2 regions of the Microbulbifer sp. SE14 genome follow, and region 2 is predicted to be linked to the other one. Evidence: riboswitches for the same ligand, from Rfam matches in the RefSeq annotation. Region 2 holds a riboswitch; the other holds the start of a gene.
What was found. Region 2 has a riboswitch for thiamine pyrophosphate ahead of AC6R19_RS04675 (TonB-dependent receptor). Riboswitches for the same ligand answer to the same signal wherever they lie in the genome.

Region 1: another riboswitch for thiamine pyrophosphate. It lies ahead of thiC (phosphomethylpyrimidine synthase ThiC); the one in region 2 lies ahead of AC6R19_RS04675 (TonB-dependent receptor).

What each region holds. Positions count from the first base shown of each region.
Region 1 covers NZ_JCBAJA010000031.1:3,809-8,688, reverse strand. The annotation lists gene thiO (glycine oxidase ThiO) at 1-919, opposite strand, end outside; gene thiC (phosphomethylpyrimidine synthase ThiC) at 1,060-2,985, opposite strand; TPP riboswitch at 3,068-3,166, opposite strand; gene AC6R19_RS18465 (SGNH/GDSL hydrolase family protein) at 3,468-4,394, shown strand; gene AC6R19_RS18460 (thioredoxin domain-containing protein) at 4,449-4,880, opposite strand, start outside.
Region 2 covers NZ_JCBAJA010000004.1:135,977-140,856, reverse strand. The annotation lists gene pnuC (nicotinamide riboside transporter PnuC) at 1-496, opposite strand, end outside; gene AC6R19_RS04680 (hypothetical protein) at 489-752, opposite strand; gene AC6R19_RS04675 (TonB-dependent receptor) at 909-3,056, opposite strand; TPP riboswitch at 3,115-3,230, opposite strand; gene AC6R19_RS04670 (6-phosphofructokinase) at 3,393-4,655, opposite strand; gene mpl (UDP-N-acetylmuramate:L-alanyl-gamma-D-glutamyl-meso-diaminopimelate ligase) at 4,811-4,880, shown strand, end outside.

The DNA.
Region 1 (4,880 bases), on a different contig from region 2:
AGTTGACCCGCGTCTCCACGATACGTGCCTCGGCAAAGGCCGGGTGCAGTGAATAGAGCGCGGAGGACAATTCCATCGTGGAGCGCACCGAGATGGGGGACATATCCTCGCTCTCGATCTCCGTTGCCCCGATTACCGTGCGGCCGTCGCTGCGCGGAACCGCGTAGAGTTGGTAGCGCGGGTGCAGCAGGCGCACCGGGCGCTGCAGTTCCACCTCGCGGGTCTCCACCACCAGCACTTCCCCGCGCACACCACGCAGGCCATCGACCTGCGCCCTGGCGCCCAGGCCGCGGCAGTCGATCACACAGTCGAACTGCGCGCTGCCTTCCTGACTTTCGACCCGGTAGCCATCGCACTCCACCGGCGTCCGTTCTTTCAAGCCGACACCCTGCTGGCGCAATACGCTGAGCAGTACCGGCAATAGGCGGCGGTTGTTGATATCGCCCTCGCCGCGCAGGTAGAGGCCCCGCTCGAAACTCTCCAGGGCCGGTTCCAGTTGCTGCAAACCGGCAGCATCGAGCGACTGCACGTGGTCGGCAATATCGCCATCCAGCTTGCCGGCCAGTTCGCGCTGGAATTGCAGCAGCTCACTCCTGTCCCGCCCGTGCGCCACCAGCAGGCTGCCGGCGCTGCGGAATTCCACCGGGCGCTCGCTCAGGGCCTCGAGCCTTTCCACCCAGTCGGCCCAGAGCGCCAGGCTGCGAGTGCCCAGCTCGTAGATGTCCCGCTGGCTGTGCACCAGTTCCGACAGCGGCGAGATCATGCCGGCGGCGGTCCAGCAGGCACCGCTGGGCGTCGACAGGTCGCCCGCCTCGAACAGGGTGATGTCCAGCCCCTGCAGCGACAGCCGCCAGGCCAGCAGGCGACCCATCAGGCCGCCACCGGCGATGGCGATTCGGGGTAAATTGCTATTTGTCACAACACTTTTCCAGCGGTTTTTCTGTGTGGTGCCGTAGGGTGCGCCGTGCGCACCAAAAGGCCTGAAACCCGCACCAGCCCGGGCCGGTGCTACGAACGACGGTAGAAAGCCCAATGCATTCCGTATGTGGCGGTCAAGTATCAGCCCTTGTGATAAATCTCACTCCCCATATCCCTGAACTTGATCGCCATCTCCTCCATGCCCTTCTCCGCCTCCTGCTTGGCAGCCCCCAGCTGTTCTGAATAGGCCCTAACGTCCTGGGTGATCTTCATCGAACAGAACTTTGGACCACACATGGAGCAGAAATGCGCAACCTTGCCGGATTCCTTCGGCAGCGTCTCATCGTGGTAGGTGCGCGCGCGCTCCGGATCCAGGCCCAGGTTGAACTGGTCCTCCCAGCGAAACTCGAAGCGGGCCTTGGACAGGGCGTCGTCGCGCTGCTGCGCGCGGGGGTGGCCCTTGGCCAGGTCTGCCGCGTGAGCCGCGATCTTATAGGCCATCAGGCCCTCTTTTACATCCTCCTTGTTGGGTAGACCCAGGTGCTCTTTCGGAGTCACATAGCAGAGCATCGCACAGCCGTAAGTGCCGATCAGGGCCGCGCCGATACCGGAGGTGATATGGTCGTAGCCGGGCGCAATATCCGTGGTCAGCGGGCCGAGGGTATAGAAAGGCGCGCCGTGGCAGTGCTTCAGCTGCTCATCCATATTCTCCTTGATCTTGTGGATGGCCACGTGGCCGGGCCCCTCGATCATGGTCTGCACATCGTGCCGCCAGGCGATCTCGGTCAGCTCGCCGAGGGTGTGCAGCTCGCCGAACTGGGCCTCGTCGTTGGCGTCGGCAATGGAGCCGGGGCGCAGGCCGTCGCCGAGACTGAAGCTGACATCGTAGGCCTTCATGATCTCGCAGATTTCCTCGAAGTGGGTATAGAGGAAATTCTCCTTGTGGTGCGCCAGGCACCATTTGGCCATGATGGAACCGCCGCGGGAGACGATGCCGGTCACCCGCTTCGCGGTCAGCGGTACATAGCGCAGCAATACGCCGGCGTGGATGGTGAAATAGTCCACGCCCTGCTCCGCCTGCTCGATCAGCGTATCGCGGAACACCTCCCAGTTGAGATCCTCGGCGATGCCGTCGACCTTCTCCAGCGCCTGGTAAATCGGCACGGTGCCGATGGGCACCGGCGAGTTGCGCAGAATCCACTCGCGGGTCTCGTGGATATTGGCACCGGTGGACAGGTCCATCACCGTATCCGCACCCCACTTGGTGGACCAGACCAGCTTCTCCACCTCCTCCTCGATGGAGGAGGTCACCGCGGAATTGCCGATATTCGCATTGACCTTGCAGAGGAAATTGCGGCCGATGATCATCGGCTCCAGTTCCGGGTGGTTGATATTCGCCGGGATGATCGCGCGGCCCTCGGCCACCTCGCGGCGCACGAATTCAGGGGTGATCTCCTCCGGGATATAGATGCCGTCGCGGGCCTTCTGGTAGTGGGATTCCTTCAGCGCATCGGCGATCCGGGCGCGGCCCATGTTCTCGCGCACGGCGATGAATTCCATCTCCGGGGTGATGATGCCGCGGCGCGCATAGTGCATCTGCGACACATTTCGGCCCGTCTTCGCCCTGCGTGGCGAGGGCAGGTTTTCGAAGCGGATATGGTCGAGGCCCCGATCTGCCATGCGCTTCTGGCTGTAGGCGGCCTGGCGGGTATCGAGCACTTCGGTATCGTCGCGGGCCTCTATCCAGGCCTGGCGCAGCCTGGGCAGTCCCTCGTGCACATTGATCCTGTATTCCGGGTCCGAGTAGGGCCCGGAGGTGTCGTAGACCCGCAGTGGCGCATTGGGCTCCAGCAGCGGATTCTGTTCATCGCCACCGACGACGCTGTCGCCGAGGCAGATCTCCCGCACGCCCACGCGGATATCCGGCGTGCCGCCCTGCAGGTAGACCTTGCGGGAATTGGGGAAAGACTGCGCGGTGAGGTTATCCAGAAATTCCTTGGCGGAATCGCGGCTGGCGGCGCGGGAGGACTTTGCGGTGCGGCTGGGCTGCTCGGTGATCTCAGACATGCTTACCCCTGTGGCTTGCGGATGGTTGACGCCGCAGCGCCCAGGGGCAGACAGAGAAAAATCGCACATTTTTATAATGTATGCGACTTCAGACCTTGTTCCCTCCGCGGGGGTTACCCCGATCAGGTTCAACGGATCTCGCGACAGCGATCTCAGCCCACAGGCACTCCGACAAGTAGTGGTCGAGTATAGTAGAAGGCCGCTGGCTTGAACAGGAGCCCACTCACAAGGCCCCTTCCAATTCGCCCCTGTCCCCGCCCGTTTTGCCACTCCCCCGGATTTAAATTCGCGCCAGCGCCTGTTGCATAGCGCGACAGAAGTAAAACCCAGGTCAAAATCCAGAAAACTGACCAATCAGTCCGATTCGTTCACATAGGCCGCTACCAGCCGGGGGATTACACTGCAACGCGTTCACCGTAGTAACCCGAATTGCAATGACAAAAATAAACGGCTTCTTCAGAAGCCGGATGGGAGACAACAAAATGTGGAAGAAATACGGTGTAGTAACAGCAGTGGTCCTGAGCCTCATGTCCATTGGCCAGGCGTCGGCGGCGCCCGCCAAGGCCACCGCTGCCGGCGACAGCATCACCATGGGTTTCGGCGCGGACTGTACCCGCAATCGCTATTTTTGGGATCTGTTCTGCCTGCTGGGCGGAGACCAGCCGGAGCATTCCTGGTTTGACGGCTGGGATGATTCGGTAACCAGCGTGCACGACAAATACAAGGCGCTCGATCCCAATGTTGCCGCCAACAAGGATGCCGCCGAGTCCGGCTCCGAGATGCGCGGCGGTGACAACAACTTCTCGGTGCAGGCGGACCAGATACTGGCCCAAACCACAGTGCCCGACCATGTGGAGGTGGTACTCGGCGGCAACGATATCTGCAACCGCGACTGTGTCGATCCGGCCAACTGCGGCGATCCGCTATACAGCGAGAGCGAATGGCGTTCCGCGGTGCAGGCCGGACTGGACAAGCTGGTGGCGGGTCTGCCCAACGGCTCGACGGTACTCTTGGGCTCAGTGCCGCGGGTACAGGACCTGCGTGCTGCGGGCCTGGAGAAGCAGGCTTCTGATTCCGGAGTTGACTGCGAGAATATCTGGTCCAGCTACAGTATCTGCCGCATAGCCACCAACGGCGACACCATGAACGGCGAGGACTTCGCTACCCGCTATTCCGGTATCAATGCTGCGCAGCGGCGCTACAACGAAATCCTCGCCGAGGAAGCTGCCAGCTATAATGGCATCAACGGCGTGGAAGTGGTGGCCGACTACAACGGCGAGGAAAACCTGAACGCGGGCACCTTCCAGTTCGGCAAGGACGATATCGATGGAGGGGACTGTTTCCACCCCAGTATTCAGGGGCAGAATACAGTGGCCGATCTGTTGTGGAGCGGCAACCCGGATAAGTAACCAGCCAGACCACGGATACGGTGAACACTGGGCTTCGAATACCCGAAGCCCGGTTCAATCCGCATCATCCTGTTCGCTATTACCGGATTCCCCTTCCCTTTCCTCCTCGAAATAGCCCCGCTCCTCGACAACATACTGCAGCCGCTGCGGCAGGCCGTTGCGCATAAAGGCCACGTCCACCACCTGGCCACTGGTCAGGGCCTGCCAGAGGGTGTTCTGCCCGCTGTGCACCCAACTGTCGTTCACCCGCAGCAGCACATCATTCTCCTCAAACCCCAGCGCGGTAAAGAACTCGCTGTCCGCGATTCCTTCCAGGCGCAGCAGGTGGTGCCCCTCCACCTCCATCTCCGCCTCGACGAACTTCTTCTCCAGGGCAGCGCGATTCTGCAACTGTCGCTCCAGCCACTCCCGCCCCAGGGGCAAGACTCCAGATGGCTCGACCAGCTTGCGGCTGCCCTCTCCCAGCGGCTGCTCGATGCGGCGCAG
Region 2 (4,880 bases):
TGGCAGCGCCGTCGACCAGGATCCAGTAGAGCCAGTTCTCCAACACCTTGCGCGTGACCATATAGGTGGTAACGACCGCTCCCCAGGTGGTGAAGGAGTCGAGGTAGGGCAATGCCGCACCGGTGTACTTCTGCAGCAGGTAGCCGCACACCAGGGTCAATACACCCACGATGGATATGGCGGTGAGGTGGCTTGCCGTCGACCAGCGGTGAATATGCAGTTCCCGCCGGCCGGCGCGCCCGTTTTTCCACTGCCACCAGCCGTAGATGGCGATCAGCAGGTAAAAAACCTGCAGGGCGGACTCCATCAGCAGGCTGACATCCCAGAACAGCACCAGATAGATCGCCGTGCTGGCGAAGGCCGCATACCAGCAACTGATCTTCTCCCGCATCGCCAGCAGCAGATAGGCCAGCGCGAGAATCACCGCGGCCAGTTCCCACAGGGACATGGCTGCAAATGCGCTGGCGATGGCATCGCGGACTTGGGTGCTAGACATCGGCCGTCTCCGGGCTCAGGTCGCCGTCGATAAACTTGCAGACAAAAATGGCGCGGCCGAACTTCTGGTAGGACGCGCGCATCTCCGTTTTCAGGGTGTCCATCAGCAGGTCGTAGTCGCCGAACACCTGGGTGCTCATGGTATTGGTGATGACCCGTAACTGCGGATGGCGGTTCAGGCGCTCGATAAAATCCTGGATCGGGGGAATGTACTCGTCCTTTAACGGGTACATGCTGATTTCTACGGACAGTTTCACGATTTTTACTCCAGTCTTGTGCGAATGGCGCTGAGGTCGTAGGGTGCGCCGTGCGCACCAACAGGCCTGAAACGCGCGTCAGTCCTGGGCTGGTGCGCACGGCGCACCCTACGGCACTACCGACAGTTTCACCGGGCTTTACTCCTCGATAACCGTTTAAAAGGTATAGCTGCCGGAGACTCCCACAATCCGCGGCTCGCCCAACTGGTAGTAGGCCTCCGGCGCGTAACCATTGGCAGGGTTGTTGCCGAACTGGTTGCTGAAGTAGAAACCCCGGGTGTAGTAGTCCTCGTCGGTCAGGTTCCTGCCCCACAGGGACAGGTCCCAGTTGTTGCCGCGGTAGGTGAGGCGGGCGTTGACCAGCTCGTAGGCGGTGGACTTCTCATTGTGGCTGTTGGAAAAGTAGAAGGCGTCTTTGCCTTCCATTTCCAGGCGCAGGACCAGGTTCGCGGTCAAGGCGTACTCGGCGCCGGTAAAGAACTGGTAGTTGGGCGCGTGGGCCAGGTCGCGGCCGTCCAGGTCCACCGGCGCCAGTACGAGACCGTTGTAATCATCCCTGGCATCCACGTGGGAGCTGCTGGTGAAGTGCTCAAACTCCGCGTCCAGCCAGCCCGCAGCGGCGAACAGGCGCAGGGCGTCGCCGGCCAGGTAATTCACCTCCGCTTCCAGGCCGGTGGTTTTTCCGCCCGCTGCATTGGTGAGGAAGTCGTCGAAGGAAAAGTCGTCGGGATTGAAGATGGACTGCTTGGCCTGGACGTCGCTGCGGTCCTGGTAGAAAGCGGCCACCTGGGCCTGCAGGCGCTTGTCGAGCCAGCTGCCTTTGATACCCAGTTCGTAATTGAGCATATGCTCGGTATCGAATTCGAAAACCTCGCTTCCGATCAGCGGGTTGCTCGCGGAGGCTGAAATGATCCGCCCGTTGACACCACCGGCCTTGTAGCCGCGGGAAATGGTGCCGTAGATCAGCGTATTGTCCGCAGGGCCGTACTCCAGGGTGATATTGCCGCCCCATAGGTTTTCGCCGGTATCGGCGGCGACTGCCAGGGAGTCGGCGTAATCGGCGTTGCGCCGCTCCAGCCGCAGGCCGGTCACCAGGTCGAGCCTGTCGCTGAGTGTGCTCCTCAACTGGCCGTAGAGTGCGGCGTTTTCAGTATCGAACTGGCTGCTGAAACTGCCGTTGCGCGCCAGGGCCTCCTCTTCCCGGCGCAGGTACACGCCGGCCACCCAGCCGGTGCTGTCGCCGAACAATCGGGATTCTTCGGTGGAGATAAAGCGGATGTCGGCACTCAGGTTGTCCCTGTCGCGCTGGTAGTTGTCGGTGGAGCTGTACCCGTCGGGGTGGAAGCCCGGATGGGTCCAGTCTTCGTCGTAGCCGTACCCGGTATCCGAGCCGGCGAAACTGAAAACGGACTCGAGGGTGAACGCCCCGTTGCCGGTCCACAGGCCGCTGACGGCGCCCGCCAGGGTCTCCTGGGTATCCCGGCCAGGCTGGTCGGACAGGGTGTTGCGGCTATTGTCGAGGGAAAAGGCATCGTAGCCGTTGTCGGCGTCGAGATAGAGCAGTGAAAAGTCCAGCTGCAGATCGTCCCGGGCCCGATAGCGCAGCTTGCCGCGCACGACCGATTCATCGATGTTGTTGGTGTCGTCGCGGCCCAGGTAGCGGTTTTGAATATAGCCGTCGGACTGCTGGTTTTGTGCGGCGAGGCGGTAGGCCAGCTTGTCGGTCAGCGGGCCGGTGGAGACTGCGGTCAGGGTATGGCTGCCGTATTCGGCGATCTCGGCGGACACCTTTGCCATCGGATCGGGAGCGGGAGCCTGGCTGCTCATGCTGATCAGGCCGGCCAGGGCGTTGGCACCATAGACGGTGCCCTGGGGTCCCCGCAGGATTTCCACCTGGTCGATATCCAGCGTGCTGGCTGCAAGGCCCAGGCCGGTGAAGTCGATACCGTCGATGAGCAGGCCCACCGACGGATTGACCGGGTCGATAAACTGGCTGCGCTCGCCGATACCGCGGATCTGCACGAAGCGCCCCCGCGACGCACCGCTGGAAAAATTCACATTGGGGGCCAGGTTGAGCAGTTGTTCGAGATTGCGCGCGCCGCGGGCCGCAATGGCCTTTTCGTCGAACACGCTGACGCTGGTGGGCGTGTCCAGCTGTGCGGTATCGCGGAACTGGCTGGTGACCACGACCTCTTCCAGCCCCGCCGTTTCGGCACTTGCCGATGTAGCGGTGACGGCACCGGTCACGCAGCCGGCGAGGCCGATCCACCAACTCAGCGGTTTTATTCTGATTGCTTGATTCATGGCTCTCTCTCGGGGGAAACAGGAGTGAAAGAGACCCGGTGTGCGACGCGAAGAGGATGATTGGATATGTACCTATTCCTACGCCGGTATTAACCGGATCAGGTTCAAGGGTTTGCACAGGGGATCTTTCAGATCCGCCGGCATCTCAGGCGTAAGCCACCCCTTAGGTTTTGCGGGCGCGATGGTATCAGATGTGGGAGGGAGCGGAAACTGACAAAGGCTGCAGTTGAACAGTACCAAACTGGGGAGGGTTAGTTCTGCGATTGGCTGCTGCAACGAAAAAGCCCCGGCATCACTGCCGGGGCTTTCTCTCTGAACCGGTGCGGTTGCAACCGCTTATACGTCGAAACCGTCTCTCAGCTTTTTCTCCACCAATACCTTCTTCAGCTTCGCGTACTGGGGCACCCCATCCTTGTAGGGCGGGTAGTCCTCGCCCTGGATCAGCGGCAGCAGGTAGTCGCGGCCGGCCCGGGTGATGCCGAAGCCGTCCTCGCTGATGTATTCCCGCGGCATCATCTTCTCGACGTTGGCCACCTCGGACAGCGGCGCTTCGCCCACGGACCAGCCGTACTCGGGGCCGGCGTCGCGCACTATCGCGGGCATGATGGCGTTCTTGCCGGCCACCGCCATTTCCACCGCCGCGCGGCCGACGGCGTAGGCCTGGGCCACGTCGGTGGCGGAGGCGATATGGCGCGCGGCGCGCTGCAGGTAGTCGGCCAGGGCCCAGTGGTATTTCAGGCCCAGCTCGCTCTTGATCATATTGGCCAGGGTCGGCGCCACGCCGCCCAGCTGCTTGTGGCCGAAGGCATCGGTGGTGCCGGCGTCGGCGAGGAAGGTGCCGTCTGCGTACTGGGCGCCCTCGGAGGCGACGATCACGCAGTAGCCCTTCTCATCCACGGTCTGCTGCACCTTGGCCAGGAACTTCTCCCTGTCGAAGGCCACTTCCGGGAACAGGATGATATGCGGCGCATCGCCTTCCTCTTCCTGGGCCAGGGCGCCGGCGGCGGCGATCCAGCCGGCGTGGCGGCCCATCACCTCGAGGATGAACACCTTGGTGGAGGTGGCGCACATGGAGGCCACGTCCAGGGAGGCCTCCTTGGTGGACACGGCCACATACTTGGCCACGGAGCCGAAGCCGGGGCAGTTGTCGGTGATCGGCAGGTCGTTGTCGACGGTCTTGGGGATGTGGATGGCCTGGATGGGGTAGCCCATGGTCTCGGACAGCTGGGACACCTTCAGGCAGGTGTCGGCGGAGTCGCCGCCGCCGTTATAGAAGAAGTAGCCGATATCGTGGGCCTTGAACACCTCGATCAGGCGCTCGTACTCGGCCCGGTTCTCCTCCAGGCTCTTCAGCTTGTAGCGGCAGGAGCCGAAGGCGCCGGAGGGGGTGTGGCGCAGGGCGGTGACGGTGTCCACACTTTCCTGGCCCACGTCGATCAGTTCCTCGCGCAGGGCGCCGAGTATGCCGTTCAACCCCGCGTACACAGTGCCGATGTGGTCGTGATACTCGCGCGCGGCTTCGATCACACCGCAGGCGGAAGCATTGATCACAGCGGTCACGCCGCCAGATTGAGCATAAAAGGCGTTCTTCATCGACATGGTCATCCTACAAGGGGGTTGAGGCTGGCAAATGAGGGGGCGGAGTCTAATGGAATGGCGATGAAATTGCATCGAAACTGGGGTATTTGACAAGTACTGCTGTCAAACGCCGTGTTAAGCTTGCGCCGCTATCTCCAGGAGTACAAATTTCCGCCATGCATATCCATATTCTAGGCATCTGCGGCACCTTTATGGGCAGCCTGGCCCAGCTGGCCGTGGCCGAGG